Regions from separate parts of the Bradyrhizobium sp. UFLA05-109 genome, predicted to be linked through region 3. Evidence: predicted binding sites of a transcription regulator. Region 3 holds the regulator's gene; each other region holds the start of a gene.
What was found. Region 3 encodes LexA, which represses DNA repair genes until DNA is damaged. Its sites were predicted from a motif close to TGTTCNNNNTGTGTTCNG; they were not measured.

Region 1: Q3C01_RS29240 (ribonuclease T2 family protein) is a predicted target of LexA. The motif match lies at 3,673-3,690, and genes of this name have one in related genera.
Region 2: Q3C01_RS24460 (PA0069 family radical SAM protein) is a predicted target of LexA. The motif match lies at 3,254-3,271, and genes of this name have one in related genera.

The regions. Positions count from the first base shown of each region.
Region 1 is NZ_JBBIAR010000046.1:39,353-46,975, forward strand. It holds gene Q3C01_RS29215 (response regulator) at 1-490, shown strand, start outside; gene Q3C01_RS29220 (ATP-binding protein) at 512-1,900, shown strand; gene Q3C01_RS29225 (DUF3617 domain-containing protein) at 2,103-2,639, opposite strand; gene Q3C01_RS29230 (hypothetical protein) at 2,678-2,983, opposite strand; gene Q3C01_RS29235 (hypothetical protein) at 3,165-3,632, shown strand; gene Q3C01_RS29240 (ribonuclease T2 family protein) at 3,737-4,429, shown strand; gene Q3C01_RS29245 (23S rRNA (adenine(2030)-N(6))-methyltransferase RlmJ) at 4,529-5,389, shown strand; gene Q3C01_RS29250 (cold-shock protein) at 5,641-5,856, shown strand; gene Q3C01_RS29255 (outer membrane protein) at 5,927-6,550, opposite strand; gene uvrC (excinuclease ABC subunit UvrC) at 6,805-7,623, shown strand, end outside.
Region 2 is NZ_JBBIAR010000034.1:76,350-83,972, forward strand. It holds gene Q3C01_RS24450 (glycosyltransferase family 39 protein) at 1-1,030, opposite strand, end outside; gene Q3C01_RS24455 (ribonuclease HII) at 1,160-1,990, opposite strand; gene Q3C01_RS24460 (PA0069 family radical SAM protein) at 2,069-3,232, opposite strand; gene Q3C01_RS24465 (phosphoketolase family protein) at 3,449-5,851, shown strand; gene Q3C01_RS24470 (adenylate/guanylate cyclase domain-containing protein) at 5,915-6,769, opposite strand; gene Q3C01_RS24475 (RMD1 family protein) at 6,914-7,623, opposite strand, start outside.
Region 3 is NZ_JBBIAR010000028.1:1,643-9,265, reverse strand. It holds gene Q3C01_RS21165 (ComEC/Rec2 family competence protein) at 1-1,678, shown strand, start outside; gene Q3C01_RS21160 (hypothetical protein) at 1,687-2,124, opposite strand; gene Q3C01_RS21155 (hypothetical protein) at 2,339-2,545, opposite strand; gene lexA (transcriptional repressor LexA) at 2,714-3,412, opposite strand; gene Q3C01_RS21145 (molybdopterin molybdotransferase MoeA) at 3,588-4,799, opposite strand; gene Q3C01_RS21140 (hypothetical protein) at 5,027-5,203, shown strand; gene Q3C01_RS21135 (hypothetical protein) at 5,305-5,508, opposite strand; gene Q3C01_RS21130 (HAD-IA family hydrolase) at 5,678-6,307, opposite strand; gene Q3C01_RS21125 (alpha-hydroxy acid oxidase) at 6,317-7,450, opposite strand.

The DNA of each region.
Region 1 (7,623 bases), on a different contig from region 3:
CGAACTCGCCCGCTTCATCCGGACATCCTCCTCGGTGCCGATCGTGATGCTGACGGCGCGCCACGAGGCGGAAGCCCGCATCGAGGGCTTGCAGATCGGCGCAGACGACTATGTGGCAAAGCCCTTCGAGCCGCGCGAGCTTGCACTGCGTATCAACAACATCCTCAAGCGTACCGCCCCGCCGCAGGTCACCACGATCGAGAAGATCGCGTTCGGCCCTTACGTCTTCCATCTCGATCGCGGCGAATTGCGCCAGGGCGAGGAGGTCATCCACCTGACCGACCGCGAGCGCGAGATGCTGCGCATCCTCGCGGACAGCCAGGGCGAGACGGTGCCGCGCGCAGCCCTGACCGGCAATGGCAGCGTCAACGAGCGCGCGGTCGACGTGCAGATCAACCGCCTGCGCCGCAAGATCGAGCGTGACCCCGCCAATCCGCTGTTCCTCCAGGCGGTGCGGGGCATCGGCTACCGGCTGGTGGCCTCGCCATAGAGACCGGATGAAGCGGACGCGATGAGTACAATCGATACCGGCCTGACGCTGCTGAGGAGCGCCGCCGACCGCGTGTCCGCAGCCAATGGCTGGATGGGCAACGCGTTCAAGGGCTGGATGCCGACCGGCCTCTATGCCCGCGCACTCCTGATCATGATCGTCCCGATGGTGGTGCTGCAATCGGTAGTCGCCTTCGTGTTCATGGAGCGGCACTGGAACACGGTGACACGAAGATTGTCGGCAGCGGTGGTGCAGGACGTCGCCGCGCTGATCGACGTCTACAAGGGCTATCCGCAGGACAAGGACCGCGACCAGATCCGACGCATCGCCCAGCAGCGATTGGGGCTGGTGGTGGACTTCCTGCCCGCCGGCGACATGCCGCAGCCAGGACCAAAGCCGTTCTTCTCGCTGCTCGACCAGACGCTCTCGGTGCAGCTCGGCCGCCAGATCGGACGCCCGTTCTGGATCGATACCGTCGGCCGCTCCAACGTCGTCGAGATCCGCATCCAGCTCGACGACGCCATCATGCGCGTGTTCGCGCAGCGTAGCGCGGCTTATGCTTCGAACTCGGAGATTTTCCTGTTCTGGATGGTCGGCACTTCGTCGATCCTTTTGATCGTTGCCGTGCTGTTTCTGCGCAACCAGATCAAGCCGATCCTCAAGCTTGCGGACGCTGCCGAAAGTTTTGGCAAGGGCCGCGATGCGCCCCACTTCCGCCCGCGCGGTGCGCGCGAGGTCCGGCGTGCCGCAATGGCGTTTCTGGAAATGAAATCGCGCGTCGAGCGTTCGATCGAGCAGCGCACCGCGATGCTGGCCGGCGTCAGCCACGATCTGCGCACCATCCTGACTCGCTTCAAGCTGGAGCTGGCCCTGATCGGCGACAATCCCGAGCTCGAGGGCATGCGCAAGGATGTCGACGAGATGTCGATGATGCTCGAGGACTACCTTGCCTTCGCGCGCGGCGATTCCGGCGAGCAGTCGCAGCCGACCGACATGGCGCAGGCGCTCGAGGAATTGCGCAGCGATGCCGAGCGCCACGGCCACACCGCGACCGTCGCGTTCAATGGCCTGCCCGTGGTGACGGTGAAGCCGGCCTCGTTCAAGCGCTGCCTCGCCAACCTCGTCACCAATGCGGCGCGCTACGGCAAGACGATCGCCATCACCGGCCAGCGCGATCACCGTTACCTCACCGTCACCATCGACGACGACGGGCCCGGCATCCCCACGCATTTGCGCGAGGAAGTGTTCAAGCCGTTCTTGCGGCTGGACAACGCCCGCAACCAGGACGAAGGCGGCACCGGCCTCGGCCTTGCGATCGCCCGCGACATCGCCCGCTCGCATGGCGGCGACATCACGCTCGGCGACAGCCCGATGGGCGGATTGCGGGCGTCGGTGCGGATACCGGTGTAAGCTGCGTGGCCCGGATGGAGCCCAGCGCATCCGGAATTCTGCTGGGCGACGACAGACCGGCCCCGGATTTCGCTTTCGCTCCATCCGGGCTACAAGCCAAAAGCGCGATGAGATTCGGCTGAATCATCATCGCGCTTTAGGTTGTTGTTTGAGCATGATCTTTTCGGAAAACCGCTTCACACTTTTCCGGATCATGCTTTAGCTACTTCGGCAGCAGATCCTTCAGCTTCGCGGCGTCCTTGACGTTCATCTTGAAGCCGCCGGGCATCACGATGTCGCCGGGCTTCTGGTCCGCCTTGCACGGGCCGAGCCACTTGGCCTCGATCGTCGTAGTCGAGTCGTGCCCGGCAGTTCCGGCAACGCCGCCCTGGATGTGCGCGGTGCTCTTCACCGTATAGGCAGTGTTGAAGTCGCCGGTGATTTCGGCATGCGAGGTCGTGGTGGCGCCAGCGACGTTGCAGACGGAATCGCTGACGTAACCGCTGGCGGTCTTCTGGATGTCCTGCTTGGTGCAGATCTGCTTGGCCATCGGGGAGACGTTGTTGTTCATCTCCTTGTCGACGCTCTCGTCGGTGCAGTGCTGCATGGTCATTTCCGGCATCGGCCCGCCGGACCGGAGCATCTTCATTTCCCAGAGGCCGGCCTTGCGCACCGGCAGATCCACCGCATGCGCAACCGTCGTCGCCGACACCGCGAGCGCGAAGAGGCTAACGCAGAAAACAACAGGCCCTCGCGTCATGCGCCAAACTCCCGGTCGCCGCTTGCGGTCTTAAAGGATCAGTAAAGCGTGCGCAGCGGCTGCTCGGTCGCGCCATACGGCACCCAGCGGCAGGAGAAGGAGATGTAGCCGCCATCATAGGGCTGCACGGCGAGGAATTTCACCACCTTGCCGTAACGCGCGCAGTGGTCGACCGCGACTTGCCGCGCATCGACCTGAGTCGCCATCGAATAGGCGATGATGCCGCCGGTGTCGTTGCCCTTGAAGGGGGGCAGCGGGAGGATGTCGGCGCGCGCCGGCGCACTCGCCAGCAGTCCCGAGACAACCAGGCTGGCAACAAGGCTCGCGGCCGCAATGATTCGCATTCCCGTCACTCCATTTGGCTGGCGCCAGTCTACGGCGCCGCGAGCGCGCTGAAAAGAACGGAAGGCCTGCGGAACGCGGTCTTACGTGTAACTCGTCGGCGAGTGTTGCCGTGCTGCACTTGACCTCTCCTCCCCTTCACGGCACGGTCGGGTGCCTGTAGCCATGCCTCCTGGATTGCCCATGCGCGACCTCGCCACCTCCCTGAAATCGCTCCGCTTTGCCGCGGTCTTCGGCCTCGTTCTGGGGGCGCTGTCGCTCAGCGAGGCCAAGGCAGCCAATCCGCTGGAGCTGAACTTCTGGCTGGATGGGCCGCGCTATGACGGCCGCGTCGCCGACTGCGACAAGGCGCTGCCCACGATTGCCACCCAGTTCTGGGAGAAGGAAAGCTCCTTCTGGAATTCTTCGTTGAAGATCACGGGCTTCGCCGGCATCCACGAGACCGCCTTCCGGCCCTGGCAGTCCGACAACATTCCGCGCCGCTATTGCACGGGCGAGGCCATGCTCAGCGACGGCAAGGTGCGCAAGGTGCATTTCTCGATCATCGAGGACGGTGGCTTTGCCGGGTTCGGCCAGGGCGTCGAATGGTGCGTGGTCGGTCTCGACCGCAACTGGGCATACAATCCCGTCTGCCGGTCGGCAAAACCCTGATTCGGGCGAATCGTACGCGCCAAAGCGGCGGCGTCAATTTTGTTCTTGAAATGTTCTTGCCGCCTGCTAGGCTCTCTTGCACAGTCTAGTTGAAAGGCGTCGCCATGTTTTATTCCAGATTGCATTCCCTGTCCCGTTTCCTGATCTCCCTCCTGCTCACCGCAGGCCTCGTTGCGCTGGCGGGCAACGCAATGGCGCAGGACAAGCGGCAGAATGCGCCCGGCGAGTTTGATTTCTACGTGTTGTCGCTGTCCTGGTCGCCGTCGTTCTGCGAGGAGGCAGCCGAGCGCGGCGGCCGCTCCCAGATCCAGTGCGGAGGACGGCCCTACGCCTTCGTGGTGCACGGCCTGTGGCCGCAATATGAGAACGGCTTTCCGGAATTCTGCCAACGGCCGGCGCCGCGGCTGAACCGCAACATCGTCTCTTCCATGCTCGATCTGATGCCGGCGCCGGGGCTGATCTTCAACGAATGGGACAAGCACGGCACCTGCTCGGGCCTGACGGACCGCAATTACTTCGAGACCATCCGGAAAGCGCGCGCGGTCATCAAGATTCCTGCCGAATACCTCGATCTGTCGCAGCCCAAGACCGTATCGCCCGCCGATGTCGAGGAGGCCTTCATCAAGGCCAATCCGGGTCTGAGCAGCTCCGGCGTTTCGGTGACGTGCAACCGGACACGGCTGTCGGAGGTGCGCATCTGCCTGAACAAGGACCTGCAATTCCGTTCCTGCGAGGAGCTCGACCGCCGCGCCTGCCGCCGCGATCAGGTGACGATGCCGCCGATCCGCGGCGGTTGAAATCGCAGGTCTGCATCCTCGTGATTGCGGAACGACGCGAGGCGCCTTGTGCGCAACGACAGCAGTTACTTTCATCGCCCGATGTCGTAACTGTCCGAGATGAACTACCGCCACGCCTTTCACGCCGGCAGCTTCGCCGATGTCATCAAGCACATCGTGCTGGCGCGTATCCTGATCTACCTCCAGGACAAGCCGGCCGCATTCCGCGTCATCGACACGCATGCTGGCGCCGGCCTCTACGATCTCGAAGGCGAGGAGGCGCGCCGCAGCGGCGAGTGGCTGACCGGCATCGCGCGCGTCATGCAGGCACGCCTGACCAACGAGGTCGCCGCACTCACAAAGCCGTATCTCGACATCGTCCGCGCCTTCAATCCACGCGGCGAATTGAAGACCTATCCCGGATCGCCGCTGATCGCGCGTGGCCTGTTGCGGCCGCAGGACCGCCTCGTCGCCTGCGAGCTCGAGCCGAAGGCGCGCAAGGCGCTGATCGATGTGCTGCGCCGCGACACGCAGGCGCGCGTGGTCGATCTCGACGGCTGGGTTGCGCTGCCGGCCTTCGTGCCGCCGAAGGAGCGGCGCGGTCTGGTGCTGATCGACCCACCCTTCGAGGCCAAGGACGAGTTCGAGCGGCTCGGAGAGACATTCTCGGAAGCGTTCGCAAAGTGGCCGACCGGCATCTATGTGATCTGGTATCCCGCCAAATCCAGGCGCGCGACCGACGCGCTCGCGCAACAGGTGGCGCGGGCCGCAGCCGCAGCCAAACCTCAGGGCAAATGCCTGCGGCTCGAATTCAGCGTCGCACCGCAAAGTACCGACGCGCCACTCGTCACGACAGGGCTGTTGATCGTCAACCCACCCTTTACGCTGCAGAGCGAGCTCAAGACCATCCTGCCGGAGCTCGAAAAGCCGCTGGGCCAGGGCGGCGCGGCCCGTTTCCGCCTGGAGGTACCAAAGCCCTAAAGTAGTACACCTATTGGGAAAACTATGCATGAACGGTAGTCAATCCGCAAAGAACCGTATTATGCTGTGCCCCGTGACTGGCTTTACGTTCCGCTTCCGCGAATGGTTGCGGCGGAGTGAAGGCCTAACAAGGATCCAGGCGGACTGACGCGTCCGCCCAAGGGTGGCCAGCTCCCCGGGCTCGTATGTCCGGTCATGCCGAGGTGCGGGACTGCATCACGGCGGAGGAGCAATGCGGGGGAGGAGTCCCGATGGCCATGACGGGCACGGTTAAGTTTTTCAACGGCGAGCGCGGTTACGGCTTCATCAAGCCGGACGACGGCGGTCGCGACGTCTTCGTTCACATCACGGCGGTGGAGCGGGCGGGACTGAAGGACCTCACCGAAGGACAGCGTATCACTTTCGAAGTCGAGCCGGACAAGAAGGGCAAGGGACCCAAGGCGGTCAACCTGGTGATCCTTTCTTAGGCGAAGCCTGACGCAAAAAAGTCCCGGCGCGAGGCCGGGAGATTTAGGTCCGGTATTTTCTTCTTAGCTATCAGAAGTGATAGTTCACGCCTGCGCGCACCACGCTGGCGCTATAACCGTTCGACACGCCAGTGATCGCGAACTGGCTCGAGGACAGATCGAGGAAGAGATATTCGATCTTGGCGCTCCAGTTCTGCGCGATGCCGAACTCGGCGCCGACACCTGCAGTCCAGCCCGCCGTGGTGTGCGATTCCGTCCAGCCGAAAGTCTCCGCACGCAACTCGCCGAAGGCAAGACCGGCAGTGCCATAGAACAGGATGTTGTTGAAGGCGTAGCCGGCGCGACCGCGCAACGTTCCGAACCAGGGATTGGAGAACTTCCACGGCGCGAACGTATCGTCGGCGCCGGCCGCCTGGATATCGCCTTCCAGGCCGAACACCCACGGGCCGTTCTGGAAATTGTAGCCGGCCTGGATGCCGCCGACGAAGCCGGCCGGCTTGGCGGGATTATTGCCGACCGAACCCCATTCATAGCCGAGATTGGCGCCGAGATAGGGACCGGCCCAGCTATAGGCATTGAGCGGCTGGTTGACGGTATAGGGTGCACGCTGCCCGTAATTGAGATCGGCGGCCTCTGCCGAAGCGCTCCAGCCCGCTGCAACCAGAGCCACAGCGCCCATAACGAGCCTCTTCATCACACACTCCAACGCAACCGCCGCAAGGCCATCGCGGTCTGCATGCACCGGCGCGCAAGGCAAAACCGCATGGTTACGGAACCAAGAACTTTTCGCGTAGGATTTATCGAGAGTTTTAAGTTAAAGGGTTGTTAAGCGCGGTTACCGCCCGCTTAACAGTCTTAAGGAAGCGTTACCGGGAACACCGCGCGCGGTCCACTTGGCCAGCCCCGGTGAAACTTCAAATCGGCACTCCCAGCGCCTAAATTCGCAATATGGATCACGATTCCTCCGACACCCCGGACACTGCGCGCGCGCGGAAGGTGCGGCGCGGCCCAGCGCCGGACGTCTCGCCGCAGGCGCTGACGCCGCCCGACGTCGATCCCGCGACGAATGGCGGCGACGACGAGGACGAGGCGCGGCTGCCGGACATCCTGGAAGAGACCGGCGCAGTCGGCGAAGGCCCGCTGGCGACCGGACATGACGCGATCGAGCGCGCGGTGCGGTTAGCCCCCACCTCGGCGGGCGTCTATCGCATGCTCAATGCGAACAACGACGTGCTCTATGTCGGCAAGGCCAAGAACGTCAAAAAACGCCTCTCCAACTACGCGCGCCTTAGCGCGCCGCAGCCGGCGCGCATCTTGCGCATGATCGCGGCGACGGTCTCGGTCGAAATCGTCTCGACCACGACCGAGACCGAGGCGCTGCTGCTCGAGGCCAACCTCATCAAGCAGCTCCGGCCGCGCTTCAACGTGCAGCTCCGCGACGACAAGTCGTTTCCCTATATCCTGATCACCGGCGACCATTGGGCGCCGCAGATCCTCAAGCACCGCGGCGCGCAGACCCGGCCCGGGCGCTATTTCGGCCCGTTCGCTTCCGCGGGCGCCGTCAACCGCACCATCACCGCACTGCAACGCGCGTTCCTGATCCGCTCCTGCACCGATTCGTTTTTCGAAAGCCGCAGCCGGCCCTGCCTGTTGCACCAGATCCGCCGCTGCGCCGGCCCCTGCACCCGCGAGATCGACTTCACGGGCTATGCGACGCTGGTGCGCGAAGCGACCGACTTCCTCTCCGGCAAGAGCCACGCCGTGAAG
Region 2 (7,623 bases), on a different contig from region 3:
GGCGCATCGCGATCAGGTCGCCGGCGGCGACGATCACGGCGAGGCCCGACATCAGCAGTACGAGGCCTGCCCCGCCCGCCACGCTATCGAGCCCGAGCAGGCCGGAGATCAGGACCGCACCGAGCGCGGGCGCGAGCGCAAAGAAGTAGACGAAGTTGCGCGCCAGCGGCTCGACCGGCGGCCGGTAGATGATGGGCGCGTCCTCGCTCTTGCCGGCGAACCACGTCGTGTTGAGGAAGGTCAGCACCGGAATCGCAACCGCGCCGAGCAAGAGGCCGCCGAACAGCCAGGCTGTGTTGATCGTACGTAGCTTCAAATCCTCAAGCTGCGGCAAGGCCGGCATGGACAGCGTCTCGGCACGCATCAGCCAGATCGCATAGGGTAGGACCAGCACGGCAACGACGACGAGCGCATAGATCGGATCGAGCACGCGCAGCGTTTTTCGGCCGCCTTCGGTCGCGACCGCGAAGATGACGAGCAGCAGCAACAGACCAATGGCAGCGGGCGTCGTCAGCAGCAGCAGCCCGGCGGCGATCGACCAGGCGAACCAGGCGTTGCCGCGGCGCTGGCCGATCAACTGCCAGGAGTGCAAGAGGAGCAGCGCCCAGAGCGGGCGCGCCAGCACCATCGGACCGAAGTCGAGCGCGGGCGAGGAGAACGCCAGCACCGTCATGGTCAAAAGCACGGCGAGCACCGCCTGCTGCGTGCCGACCACCGCGCGCGCCAGATGATAAAGCGCGATGAAGGTCGCGATCTCGCAGAGCTCGGCCAGCACATAGACGCCGATCATGTGGTTGCCGGCGGCGCGATAGGCGATGTCGGCGAGCCAGAAGGCCAGCGGCGGCCCGAGCCCGGTGCCGACCTGATATTCGCGGCCAAAGGCAAGCAGCGTGGCGAGATTGCCGGGTGGGCTGCGATAGAAGATCAGCGCCACGAACAGCCACATCGCGGCCTGGAGCAGCACCACGATCCACACCACCAGCCGCGGCCGGGCGCGGATCAGCTCGATGACCAGGGAGGTAAACCGCATGCAAGGTCCGAAATGATGCAGCCAACCCGTCCAAGCCGGCGCGTCCATGTCTGATAAAGCGCGCTGCGCGCCGTGGCAACCAACTCGTCTCCCTCTCCCCGTTCTTACGGATAGAGGTGAAACCCGCCGCTAGAGATTGGCCGAAACGTCGACCGGTACCTCTGCCTCAACCTGCACAACCGCCTCATCCACGGCCGTGAACAGGTCGCGCCCGGGTTCGACCGTCCAGGGCATGTGCTTCTCGCGCGCCGCGACGACGGGGGCGAAGAAGCTGCGGTGGTGGATCGAGGGACCGAGGCGGTCGAGCGCGTTCAGGTGCTCCGGTACGGCGTAGCCCTTGTGCTGCTCGAAACCGTAGCCCGGACAATCGGCTGCCAGTGCGCACATCAGCCGGTCGCGCGTCACCTTGGCAATGATCGAGGCGGCCGCGATCGAGAGCACCAGGCCATCCCCGCCGATCACGGCCTCGCAGTCGCAGGCCGTATCGAGCCTGTCGCGACCGTCGACGAAGACGTGGCGGGGCGACTCTGGCAGCGCCACCACCGCGCGCTTCAGCGCCCAGAGCGAGGCGCGCAATATATTGTCGCGGTCGATACGCGCCGGCGAGGCGACGGCGACCGAGACCTGCGCGGTTGCGCAGATCTTGTCGAACAGCTTTTCGCGCTCCTCGGCCGTCAGGCGCTTGGAATCGTCAATGCCTCGCGGGATCCGGTTTGGGTCGAGGATCACGGCGGCCGCCACCACAGGCCCGGCCAGCGGCCCCCGTCCCGCCTCGTCGCAACCGGCAACCGGCCAGACGCCGCGCTTGATCAACGCGCGCTCGCGGCGAAAGCTCGGCGGCGCGATGGTGATGATACCCTTGGCGGCCTTTTCGGCGCCCTTAGGTTCCTTCGCGGCCGCTTTGGGCTCTTTCTTCGCGGCTTTCCTGGCCGGCTTGCTGGCGGACTTGTCCCGAATCATGGCCGCGATCGTGCGCACGCAGGTCCGGCCTGCGCAACCGGGAACCTCGGATATTCCCGTTATTCAGACCCGCCTGAGTCAGAACAGGCTGAGCTGCTCGCCGCCGCGCTTCGGCTTGGCGAAGTGATCGGTGGTCAGCTTCGACCTGCGCTTGTTCAGACCTAGCCGCTCGCAGGCTATCTCGAAGCGGCGACCGATGGTCCAGGCCATTGGACCGGTGCCCTTCATCCGCTCGCCCCATTTCGAGTCGTAGTCGCGACCGCCGCGCATGTCGCGGATCAGGGTGAAGACGTGGCGGTAGCGATCCGGGTAGTTCGCCATCAGCCATTCACGGAAGAGGTCGCGGACCTCGAGCGGCAGCCGCAGCAGCACATAGGAGGCTTCCTTGACGCCGGCATGCGCGGCCGCATCCAAGATGCGTTCGATCTCGGAATCGTTCAGCGCAGGGATCACGGGAGCGACCATCACGGTCGTCGGGATACCGGCCTCCGTAAGCTGCTTCAGCACCTCCAGACGCTTGGGCGGCGTGGAGGCGCGCGGCTCCATGGTGCGCGCCAGCTTCGGATCGAGCGTCGTCACCGAGATCGCGACCTTGGCGAGGTTGCGCTTGGCCATGCGCGAGAGGATATCGATGTCGCGCGTCACCAGAGCCGATTTGGTGACGATGCCGACGGGATGGCCGGCGCTCTCCAGCACCTCCAGGATGCCGCGCATGATTTTGCGCTCACGCTCGATCGGCTGATAGGGATCAGTGTTGGTGCCGATAGCGATCATCCGCGGCTCATAGCCGGTCGCGGCAAGTTCCTTCTCGAGCAGCGCCGGCGCCTCGGGCTTGGCGAACAGTTTCGACTCGAAGTCGAGCCCAGGCGAGAGCCCGAGATAGGCGTGGGTCGGCCGCGCGAAGCAATAGACGCAACCGTGCTCGCAGCCGCGGTAGGGATTGATGGAACGGTCAAAGCCGATGTCGGGGGAGTCGTTCCGGGTGATTACCTTGCGCGAGTTGTCGACGGCCACGGTGGTCTTGAACGGCGGCAGTTCCTCGAGGCTCTGCCAGCCGTCATCGAAGGCGACGCGCGCCTCGGCCTCATAACGGCCGCTGGCGTTGGATTGGGCGCCCCGCCCGCGCCTGCGCTCGCGGTCGATCGCGACGGCAAGCTCAGGAAACGCGGAAGGCGCACCCGCCGGCTCGGAGGGCGCCGTGACCGGCGGGTGCTTGAGGGCATGAGAGGATGCTCGACTCATGAAACCAAGATAGCACGCGATCGGAACAAATCAAGAACAAGAACGTAAAAGCCGCAAAACAACCCCATGCAAAGTAGCCGCCCAAACTTAGCGCACCGAATTTTGACCTCGCTCAAGGGTTGCCGGCCGCGTTGCCGTTTGATGCCGCCGGTAGAAACGGGATCGATCGCCCGGGAACCGGGTTGGTGACGGTCGTCGCAACAAGGGCAGCCCATCATGACAAGCCAACAACAAGCGCGCGCCAGCGGAGGCGACCTCGACCTGCTCGATCGCTACTGGCGCGCCGCCAACTACTTATCCGTCGGACAAATCTACCTTTTGGACAATCCGCTGCTGCGCGAGCCGCTCCGCCCCGAGCACATCAAGCCGCGCCTGCTCGGCCATTGGGGGACGACGCCGGGGCTGAACTTCATCTATGCCCATCTGAACCGCGCGATCCGCACGCTCGATCTCAGCGTCCTCTATATCTGCGGCCCCGGCCATGGCGGCCCGGGCATGGTCGCCAATACCTATCTCGAAGGCAGCTATAGCGAAATCTATCCAGACATCGGGCGCGATGCGGACGGATTGCGCAAGCTGTTCAGGCAGTTCTCCTTCCCCGGTGGCATTCCGAGTCACGCGGCGCCGGAGACGCCGGGCTCGATCCATGAAGGCGGCGAGCTCGGCTACGCGCTGGTGCACGCCTATGGCGCCGCGCTCGACAATCCCGAGCTGATCGTCGCCTGCGTCGTCGGTGACGGCGAGGCTGAGACAGGGCCGCTTGCCGCGTCCTGGCATTCGAACAAGTTTTTGAATCCTGCGCATGACGGCGCGGTGCTGCCGATCCTGCATCTCAACGGCTACAAGATCGCCAACCCCACCGTGCTCGGACGGATGCGCCACGGGGAGATCCGCGATCTGTTCCGTGGGCTAGGCCACGAGCCGCTGTTCGTCGAGGGTGATGATCCCAAAACGATGCACAGGATCATGGCGGACGCGCTCGACGTGGCGCTGGCGAGCATCCGCTCGATTCAGCAGCATGTGCGCGAAACAAAGACCACGATCGAGCGGCCGCGCTGGCCGATGATCGTGCTGCGCTCACCGAAGGGCTGGACCGGACCAAAGGAGGTCGACGGGCTGAAGGTCGAGGGCTTTTGGCGTGCCCACCAGGTGCCGGTTGCCAATTGCCGCGAAAATCCGGCGCATCTGAAAGTGCTCGAAGCCTGGATGAAGAGCTACGCGCCGGAGGAGCTGTTCGACCCCCACGGCACGCTTGTTCCCGAATTGCAGGCCCTCGCCCCCACCGGCGACCGCCGCATGGGCGCAAATCCGCACGGTAATGGCGGGCTGCTGAAGCGCGAGCTGAAGCTGCCCGATTTCCGCAACTTTGCCGTCGAGGTGAAGCAGCCGGGCAAGACGGTCGCCGAGGCGACGCGCGAGCTTGGCAAATTCCTGCGCGACGTCGTCAGGCTGAATGCGGATGCCCGCAACTTCCGCATCATGGGCCCGGACGAGACCGCGTCAAACCGGCTTGACGCCGTATTCGAGGCGACCGAACGGGTCTGGATGGAGCCGACCGAGCCTTATGACGTCCACCTCGCCCAGGATGGGCGTGTCATGGAGGTCTTGAGCGAGCATCTCTGCCAGGGCTGGCTCGAAGGCTATCTGCTCACCGGACGCCACGGCTTCTTCTCCTGCTATGAAGCCTTCATCCACATCGTCGATTCGATGTTCAACCAGCACGCCAAATGGCTGAAGGTATCGCGCGAGCTGACCTGGCGGCGGCCGATCGCCTCGCTCAACTATCTCTTGACCTCGCATGTCTGGCGCCAGGACCATAATGGCTTCAGCCATCAGGATCCCGGCTTCGTCGATCTCGTCACCAACAAGAAAGCGGACATCGTCCGCGTCTATTTCCCGCCGGACGCCAACACGCTGCTGTGGGTCGCCGATCACTGCCTGCGCACCTATGACCGCATCAACGTGATCGTTGCCGGCAAGCAGCCCGCGCCGCAATGGCTCACCATGCAAGATGCGGCGACGCATTGCGATGCCGGTATCGGCATCTGGACCTGGGCCGGCACGGAAGATGCCGATGGCGAGCCTGACGTCGTGATGGCCTGCGCCGGCGACGTGCCGACGGTGGAAACGCTCGCAGCGGTCGATCTGTTGCGGAAGGCGCTGCCCGATCTGAAGATCCGCGTCGTCAACGTCGTCGATCTCATGACGCTGCAACCGAAGGAGCAGCATCCGCACGGCCTTTCCGATCGCGATTTCGACTCGCTGTTCACGCACGACAAGCCGGTGATCTTCGCCTATCACGGCTATCCATATCTCATCCATCGCCTGACCTACAGCCGCGCCAACCATGCCGGCATGCATGTGCGCGGCTTTGCCGAGGAAGGCACCACGACGACACCGTTCGACATGGTCGTGCTCAACGAGCTCGATCGCTATCATCTGGCAATCGAGGCGATCGAGCGCGTACCTGATCTCGCGACGAAAGCCGCGCAGATCAAGCAGCAGTTCCGCGATGCCCTGCTCAAACATTCGCGCCACGTGCGCGAGCACGGCGAGGACATGCCGGAGATCCGCGACTGGGTGTGGCCGAGCGGTGCGGGCGGGACGACGCGGGCTTAAAACGCGATGAGATCAAGACGATTAGCCATCTTGGGGACACCTCTCCCCAGCGGGCCGAGCCGCTCAGTCCCGAGTCCTTCGGCGCCTCTCATTTCTGTCCGACGCAGGTCCGTGCCGGAGCGTCCGCAGGACGGCAATGAAGAGCAGCGCTGCGACTGGCCAATGAAACCAGATTCTGTGCAGACCCGTGAAAACATTGATCAGAATCAGAAAGGCCGAAACTGTGAGAATTGTTGCAACGGGGCGAGGCAGGATCGCCCAACGATCCGAGATGAAGCTCATCCAGTTGGACGGCTCGTATCGGCCGCGAATCGTTTGAGCACCAGCTTCCGAGCCTGCAGCCGCTCCAACCTGAGGAGCAGGGCTTGCGCCACCTCGCCCAACGGCTCCGCCGCCCAGGGTCACCCGATAGGTGGTTACGGGGGCCACGTTCTTCATCTGTTGCTGGCCGAGACAGTCAAAGCCAAGAGATAATTTGTTGTGCACCTGATCGTAGACGGAAGCGGAGATCACGACGCCACCGGGCTCGGCGAGTTCTTGCAGCCGCGCCGCGATGTTGACCCCGTCGCCAAAAATGTCGGAACCATCCACCATCACATCACCCAGATTGACGCCGATGCGAAACCGCATCTGGGGCGCGTGAGGTGGTGGGGCCGAATTCTGACTGGAAACTTCCTGCTGAATCTCGACCGCGCATTGCACGGCCTCGACCACGCTGGCGAACTCGGCGATCACGGCGTCGCCCCATGTATTCACAATCCGCCCGTCGTGGCGCTCCACCAATCCTGCAATGGCAGTGCGGCAGCGGCGCAGCATCTCCAGCGTTCCCGCTTCGTCCGCTCCCATCAGGCGAGAATAGCCGTGCACATCCGCGCACAGGACAGTCGTCAGCCGCCGTTTCACCTTGTCCTCAGTCATCGACCATATGGTATCTTACTGACCGCCGAATGCACTAGGCATCGACCGGCGCGACAGCGGTTAGTGGCGTTCATGACCATCGCGTCCTTTGCTGCGCCTGCACAAAAGTCGTCGCTGTCGGAACAACACAGTACGTCCCTTGTTCTAATGAGTTCCGGCGAGGATCTGGATACAGCCGATCACGACCTCGATCACGATCAGCACCACCACAGCCACTTCGAGGCGCAGTGAACGCTGCGTGTCGATGATATCGGTCAGCGCGTTCGCGGTCCCGGAAATCGCGGCAAGCTTGCGCTCGAGCGTGTCGAGGCGCTCCTTCAATTCATACTCGTCCTCGAGCCGCGAATAGAGGCGGTCGAGCCCGGGTTTCTCCCAGAGCACGTCGGGCTTCTCCGCGACGGCGACACGGCCAGCGACGCGCTGCTGCACCAGCAGCGCGTTGCCGATCAGTTGCAGGATTCCCTTGCGTCGGCGCGGCGTGCGGCCGCGCTGAGCAAGCTCGCGCGCAAACGGCTCGATGACGTCGAAGACGGCGGCGACGCGGCGCTCGTCGCGGGCGAGCGCCGTGCTCTTGGCGAGCGCATCAGCGATGAGAAGCAGCCGGTCGTCGGAGAATTTGCTGATGCAGATCGGTCCGCCCGGCTGGATCACTTCGGCGTTCTCGTCGTTGCAGAGCTGCGCGTGCGCGGTCTCCTCCTCGTAGGGGCTGAACTCACCAATCACGCGCGGCTTCAATGTGTCGATCAGGACCTTCTCTTCGGAGGGCAAGAGGCCGATCAGCACCACGACGCCGTAGCGAAAGATCACGGCGAGTCCGGCGTGGACGCGGAACGCAACCGGCGTCGACGACACCA
Region 3 (7,623 bases):
CGCGCCGCTGCGTCCCGGCAGCTATGATTTCGCTCGCGACATGTTTTTTCAGGGCATCGGCGCGTCCGGCTTTGCGATGGGGGCGATCACGGTTGCCGCGGCACCGGAGACCGGAGGCTTGCGACTGCGCTATGCCGCGATCATGCAGGGCCTGCGCGATGCAATCGACGCGCGTATCCGCGCCACGCTCGACGGCGACAATCGTGCGATCGCCACCGCGCTCCTTACCGGGCGGCGCGATGCGATCACCGAGCCCGTCAACGACGCGATGTTCATCTCCGGCCTCGGGCACGTGCTGTCGATCTCCGGCTACCACATGGCGGTCGTCGCCGGCGTGGTGTTTTTTGCGGTACGCGCGCTGCTGGCGTTGATCCCGGGATTTGCGGCGGGCCATCCGATCAAGAAATGGTCCGCGGCGGCAGCACTTGTGGCCGCTGCGTTTTACCTGCTGCTGTCCGGCGCCGAGGTCGCAACACAGCGCTCTTTCTTCATGACAGCGGTAGTGCTGATCGCGGTGATGGTCGATCGCCGCGCCATCACCTTCCGCACGCTGGCGGTTGCCGCGATGATCGTGCTCGCTGTTGCGCCGGAGGCCCTGGTGCACCCGAGCTTCCAGATGTCGTTCGCGGCAACGCTTGGTCTTGTCGCGCTGGTGCAGATCGGCATGCCGAAGCTGTTGGCCTCGCCCGACGACTCCGCCACCGCGCGCATCGCGCTCTGGGGGGGCCGCGAACTCGTCATGCTGCTGATGGCCTCGCTGATCGCGGGGCTCGCAACGACGCCCTATGCCGCCTTCCATTTCCACCGCGTCACGCCCTACGGCGTGCTCGCCAATCTCGCGGCGATGCCGGTGGTCTCGGCGCTGGTGATGCCCGCCGGACTTTTGGGGCTGATCGCAGCGCCGTTCGGGCTCGACGGCGTGTTCTGGTGGTTGATGGGGATCGGCATCGACTGGATGGTCGTCGTGACGCGCTGGGTCGCGGCGTTGCCGGGCGCGGTCGGACGCATCACCGCCTTCGGCGCCGGTCCGCTGATTGCCGCCAGCATCGGCCTCGTCGTGATGGGCCTGTTGCGGACGCCGCTGCGCTGGACGGGTGTCGTCGTGTTGGCGCTCGCGATCGGCTGGGCGCTGCATATGCGCCAGCCCGACATCCTGATCGCAGGCGACGGCCACAGCGTCGCGGTGCGCGGCAGGGACGGCCAACTGCACCTGATCCGAACCGGCAAGGACAATTTTCTCCTCAAGGAGTGGCTTGCGGCCGATGCCGATCCGCGCAGTGCGACGGATGCGTCGCTCGCCGACGGAGTCTCATGCGACGAGGCCGGCTGCGTGACACCGCTCGCCGATGGTCGCCTGGTCGCGCTCTCGCTGCGTGTCGATGCGCTGGCGGATGATTGCAGCCGCGCCGCGCTGGTGGTGACGGCGAAGCCGGCAGCAACCGATTGCACGGCGATGGTCGTGGATCGCGAGCGTCTGAAGACGCAAGGAGCGCTCGCGCTATCGCGCGAGGGCGACGGTTTCACGCTGCGAACGGTAAAAATAAGGGGCGCAAACCGCCCCTGGTCGCCGGCCGGGGCCGGCGATAGTGATTTCGAGCTCAGCCTCGCACCGCGGCCGGCTACTCCACGCAGCAAGGATGCTACGCCGTCGGAGGCCGACCTGCAGGCCGAGGATTGAAAGACGCGTCAGCCGATCGGCAGGCGTGTCGTAGGCGTCGTGGTGGTGTGCTGCTCGACGGCGGGCTGCTCAGTCTTCTCGCCGAGCGGCTGCGTTACCGGCAATTGCAGAACCGTGGCACGCTGTCCCTCGACGAGTTGCGTCACCAGTACGTAGTTGCCGTCGGGGAATTCGATCGCATCATGATGACGATCGGGAATGTGCGGATCGACCTTACCGAACTTGCCGACGCGGGAATTGACGGTGCGCGTCCAGATCCAGCGATTGTCGTAGCGGACGTTGTCGGCGAAGGCGAGCTCGGTGCCGGGCAGGAGGCAGACGGCAACCGAGAGATCACGCTCCGACGCAAATCCACGCGTCGAGGTGCCGCGGAAGGTTGTCGTGACGATCGTCTCGCCGACTTGAGCGGGGCGGGTCGCAACGGCATGTAGGCTGTAGTCACACATCGGAGTGCTCCTCATGCGAGATAGCAGGTCCGCGCCCCCCCGGAGGCGCAGGCCTCTATCAGAGTTGGAAGCCTTGGAGTGTATCGCTTTTGTGGGCAAATCTGCGGCCCGTCTGCGCGTCGCCCGATCACATTATCTTTCCCGGCACACCAGGAACAAAGCCTCGCGCCGCCAGTCTATCTTGGTTCACGCCATTCACTTACGCGAGCTTCCATCAGCGGCCGGCAGGAGCGGAGTACCCCGAATAGGGCCATCTCACCTGCGCCGCAGGTGCGATCGCATTGTTGGACTTGCGGAATGGCGCGCTGGTTGCCGCGTGCTCTGCCTTGCGGGCGCCATGCTGGTGTTGCGCTGCATCGCTCGCGGATGCCGATTCCGCGATCAAGGCTGCCGAGATCGCGCTCAAAATCATCTGCCGCATGGGTTTTGTCCTCTGCATCGTGCACAGCGCATTCGCGCCTGCCATGCTCGAGGATTAGCTTCGCGCAGGTGTGGGGATAATCACAATGGAAGCGAAAACACCATTTTGCCGGAGCGGACAATCCGTCCGCCCGCATCGTTGCGCAATAACCGGCAATCTGGCGGGCAATCAGTACTTCCGGTACAGCCCGATCAGCTTGCCCTGAATCTTCACCCGGTTCGGCGGCAGGATGCGCACCTCATAGGCGGTGTTGGCGGGCTCCAACGCGATTGACGCGCCGCGACGGCGGAAGCGCTTGAGCGTCGCTTCCTCATCGTCGATCAGCGCCACCACGATGTCGCCGGTGTCGGCGGTCTCGTTGCGCTGGATCAGCGCCATGTCGCCATCCAGGATGCCGGCGTCGACCATCGAATCGCCGCGCACTTCGAGCGCGTAGTGCTCGCCCGAGCCGAGCATGTCCGGAGGCACGCTGATGGTGTGGCTGCGGGTCTGCAATGCCTCGATCGGCGTGCCGGCTGCGATCCGTCCCATCACGGGCACGGCGACGGGGCGATCGCCGTCGTCGACGGGAGCGCTTACGCCCCGCACCTTGCCGAGATTGCCTTCGATGACGCTCGGCGTGAAGCCGCGGCGGCCGGCGCCCGCGGCCTGAAGCTCGGGCAGCTTGATGACCTCAATGGCGCGCGCGCGGTTGGGCAGGCGACGGATGAAGCCGCGCTCTTCCAGCGCAGTGATCAGCCGGTGGATGCCCGACTTCGAGCGAAGATCGAGCGCGTCCTTCATCTCATCGAAGGAGGGCGGCACGCCGCTTTCCTTGAGGCGCTCACTGATGAACCGCAGAAGCTCGTATTGTTTGCGCGTTAACATCTCGACCAAATCCCCCGGTTGATGTCGTTCGATTCCGAGACGCCAGATTCAGCAGAAGCCGCTAGATGCTCGAAACAAATCATGAACGGACACTATATGTTCGATATGTGTTCCGCAACCACTTAATTTTGGGTGAACGCAGCGAAGTTCGCGCTACACGTGAATCAGATCGCCCTCACAAGGGCAGCCGCAACACCTCGCAAGGCGTGCCTGCTTCAGCCTTCGGTGCGAACGGCGCGCGCACGAGAAGTGCCTGTGCCATAGCGAGATTCGCAAGCAGTGAGGAGTCCTGGTGGTTGACGGGAACGGCCACGAGCGTGCCGTCCTCGCGCTCCTCGAGCCGGGCGCGCAGATAATCCTCACGGACGTCGTTGGGCCCGACGTCGCGCCCGAGCACGGCGCGCTCGCGGCGGTGATGAACGCGAGAGCGGCCAGCAAGCGCGCGAATCAACGGCACCATGAACAGGAAGCCGCAGACATAGGACGAGACCGGATTGCCGGGCAGGCCGATCACCCGCATCGCGCCGAGACGGCCGTGCATCATCGGCTTGCCCGGCCGCATCGCGATCTTCCAGAACGCCATCTCGAAACCTTCGGCCTGAAGCGCCGGCCTCACCAGGTCGTGGTCGCCGACCGAGGCCCCGCCGGTCGTGATCAGGATGTCGGCGCCGCTCTCGCGGGCGCGGCGGATGCCGGCGCTGGTCGCCGCAACGGTATCGGCGGCAATGCCGAGATCGACCGTTTCGGCGCCCTCGGCCCGCGCCAGCGCGTGCAGGGCATAGCCGTTGGAAAAGACGATCTGGCCCGCGCCCGGCGTTGAGCCCGGCATCACGAGTTCGTCGCCGGTCGCGAGAATCGCGATCCTGGGCCGGCGACGGACGGCTAGCTGCGGATGGTTCATGCCGGCGGCGAGTGATAGGTCGCGTTCGGTGAGCCTTGCTCCTTCTCGCAGGAGCACGTCGCCTTCGCGGAAATCGACGCCGGCGGGACGGATGTGCCTTCCAACGATCGCGGCCTCCTTGACCGTGACGCGCCTGCCGTCAGCGACTGTGTCCTCCTGGATTACCACCGCGTCCGCGCCATCGGGCACTACGCCGCCCGTGAAGATCCGTACTGCCTGACCCGCACCGACCGTTCCCGCAAACGGTCGTCCTGCTGCGACCTCGCCGATCACGGTGAGCTCTGTGCCCACCTCTGCCGCATCGGCAGCGCGCACCGCATAGCCATCCATCGCCGACATCGCCTGCGGCGGCTGCGTGCGCCGCGCCGCGACGTCGCGCGCCAGCACGCGATGGTAGGCCGCATCGAGCGCAACCATCTCGTCCGCGACAGGCTCGACGCCCGCGAGCACCGCATCGAGCGCGTCGGAAACCGGCATCAGGGCCACGGGCTGAACTCCTGCTGGGCAAATCGTAAGGACAGGTCGCGTTGCGTTCTAGCCGAGTGCGGGCGTCGAGGCAAAAGGCGCGAACGCGAAGGTGGAGATGAAATTGTCTTTCCAGCAGCAGGACGGCAGGATGCCCTTTGGGACAATATCGCCTCGTTCCGCTTCCGGCTCAGAATTGCTGCGCGCCCGCACGCAAGGCGCGTCGGGAGACGTCCGGGAGAACCCTGATGGCAGAGACTTCAAAGCTGTCGGTTGAGAAAGCGCTCGAGAAGCTGCGCGGCGATGAGCCGCCGAAGTCGCGGAGCGCAAAGCTCGATGAGGAGATCGAAGCGCTCAAGGAGAAGACCAGCCGCATGCGCGCGCAACGGCAGCGTCTCGATCGGCCCAAGTCCAAGCGCAGCTGAGTGCGCTTACCTTGGCCGCCGCGCGATCGTCTCAATGACGAGGAAGACCGGGATAATGGTGGCCAAACATACCACGGCGACGACCAGGCTCACGGCTAGCATCAGGTGGCTCCCGTTTCATTGTCCGGATCGACGTCGGGCGCCTTCAGGCTGTGATCCATTTCGGGCAGGGGGTCGCCCTGCGATTTCAGATCCGCCGCCTTGCTGACCAGCTTTGCGGACAGCTGCGAATTCGACGTTGATTTGGCGAACTTGAGAAGAATCGAGGCTTGCTTGTTGAAATATGCCTTGCCCAACACGATCACGCGTCCGTTGTAGAAAATCCCAACGGGCATATGACTCCCGACGCGGTGATCCGTTCCGGGAACTCTGTGCAAAAATACACAGAATAAGTTGGTTCCACATTTTGCCAAAAAAGTTCCCGGAAGAAGCTGGAACCAAAGACTGAGCTACCGCAACAATGCGGCCGCGCTCTCAGATACCGAGGGCCTTCAGCGTCTCGCCGACATCGCGAGGCGACGTCACGTGAACCGCCGTCAGACCGCGTGCCCGCGCGCCTTCGACGTTTTCCGCGAGATCGTCGAAGAACACGATTCGCTGCGCCGGCACGCCGATCGCGGCGACGACATGGTCGAAGGCTTCCGCATCGGGTTTGCGCAGGCCGATGCTGGAGGACAGGTACATCTCGCGGAAATGGCCGAGCACGTCAGCATACTCCTTCGAGAAATATTCCACATGCGGCCGGTTGGTGTTGGAGAAGGCGTAGAGCGGCACGTGCTGTGCGGCGCGCGGCAACAGGTTTGAGATGTCGGGCATCTCGCCCGCGAAGATCGCATTCCACCCCTCCAGGAACTGCGCGTCGGAAATCTCGATCCCGAGCGAGCGCCGCAGCGAGTCGAAATAGACCTCGTCGCTGATCTTGCCCATCTCGTGCAGCCGATAGGATTCGCTGTCCCGCACATAGCGCGCGACGATGGCTTGTGGCTCGCAGCCGGCATGTCCCGCCCAGCAGGCGATCGCCTTGGAGAAATCGATGTCGAGCACGACGCGACCGAGATCGAACAGAAGCGCATCAGCGCTGCCGGGACAGAGGAGGGAGGTCATTGCATCCTTTCAGTAACGATAAGGCTCGATATCCAGAAGCGGAAACGCGCTGAACACGCTTGGTGCGTTGGTGGCGGTCGCCGGATGCAGGCAGGATGCGTTCACTTCGGCAAACGAAGTGGCGCCCAGCAGCCCGAGACAGCGCAGTACTTCGTCTTCCAGCAGCTCCAGCATCCGCGTGATGCCGGCTTCGCCGGCTGCAGCCAGCGCCCAGCACTGCAGGCGCCCGATGCCGACGAGGTCGGCGCCCATGGCGATCGCCTTGACGATATCGGTGCCGCGGCAGAAGCCGCCGTCGACCATGATCTTCGCGCGCCCCTTCACGGCATCGACGATCTCCGGCAGCACATGCATGGCGCCGCGGCCATGATCGAGCTGGCGGCCGCCATGGTTGGAGACGTAGATCCACTCGACGCCGTGATCGACGGCGATTTGCGCGTCCTCGGCCGTCGCGATGCCCTTGATGATGAGCGGGATCTCGAACTTGTCCTTGATCAGCTTCACGGTCCGCCACTCCAGGCCCTTCTGGTAATCGCCGCCGGTGGCGCGCAGCCGGCTCTCGCGAACATAGCGCTTGGCGATGTCGCGTTCGCGACGGCTGTAATGGGCTGTGTCGACCGTCAGGCAGAACGCGGCATAGGTGCTTTTCACCGCGCGGGCGACGACATCCTCGACGAAGGCGTCATCGCCGCGGACATAGAGCTGGTAGAAGCGTAGCGCATCGGGAGCCGCTTCCGCGGTCTTCTCGAGGCCCGGGTCCGACACCGAACTCAGCATGTGCGCCGCGCCGAATGCGCCGGCGCCACGCGCAACGGACGCTGCGCCATGCGGATCGAAGATTTCGAGCGCGCCGACCGGCGCCAGCACCACCGGCAGGCGCATCTTGCGGCCGAACTGCGCGACGGAACCATCGACGTTGCGCATGTCGCGCAGCACGCGCGGGCGGAAGGCGATCTCGTCCAGGGCCATGCGGTTGCGGCGCATCGTGGTCTCGGTCTCGGCGGCGCCGACGATATAGTCCCAGGCGTTCTGGTTGAGGTTGGAACGCGCCTTGCGGATGAATTCGTGCAGGTTCTGGAACGGCTCGTCGCTGGCGCCCAGTTCGATGTTTCGTTGGGACCGGACGCGGGGCGCTTCGTTCATTGTTATCCTCCCGAGAATTTGAAGCCTTATTCCATCGCCTAACCGGTTCGGCGCGCCAAAACCATCCCAAAATCGCATAGCTTGAACGCAGAGCCGGGCGGGTCGATTCCCCGCCCCCGGCGCGAACCGGCCGATGAACGTTGCCAAAAGTTTAGGCTGGGACGAAGGGATTC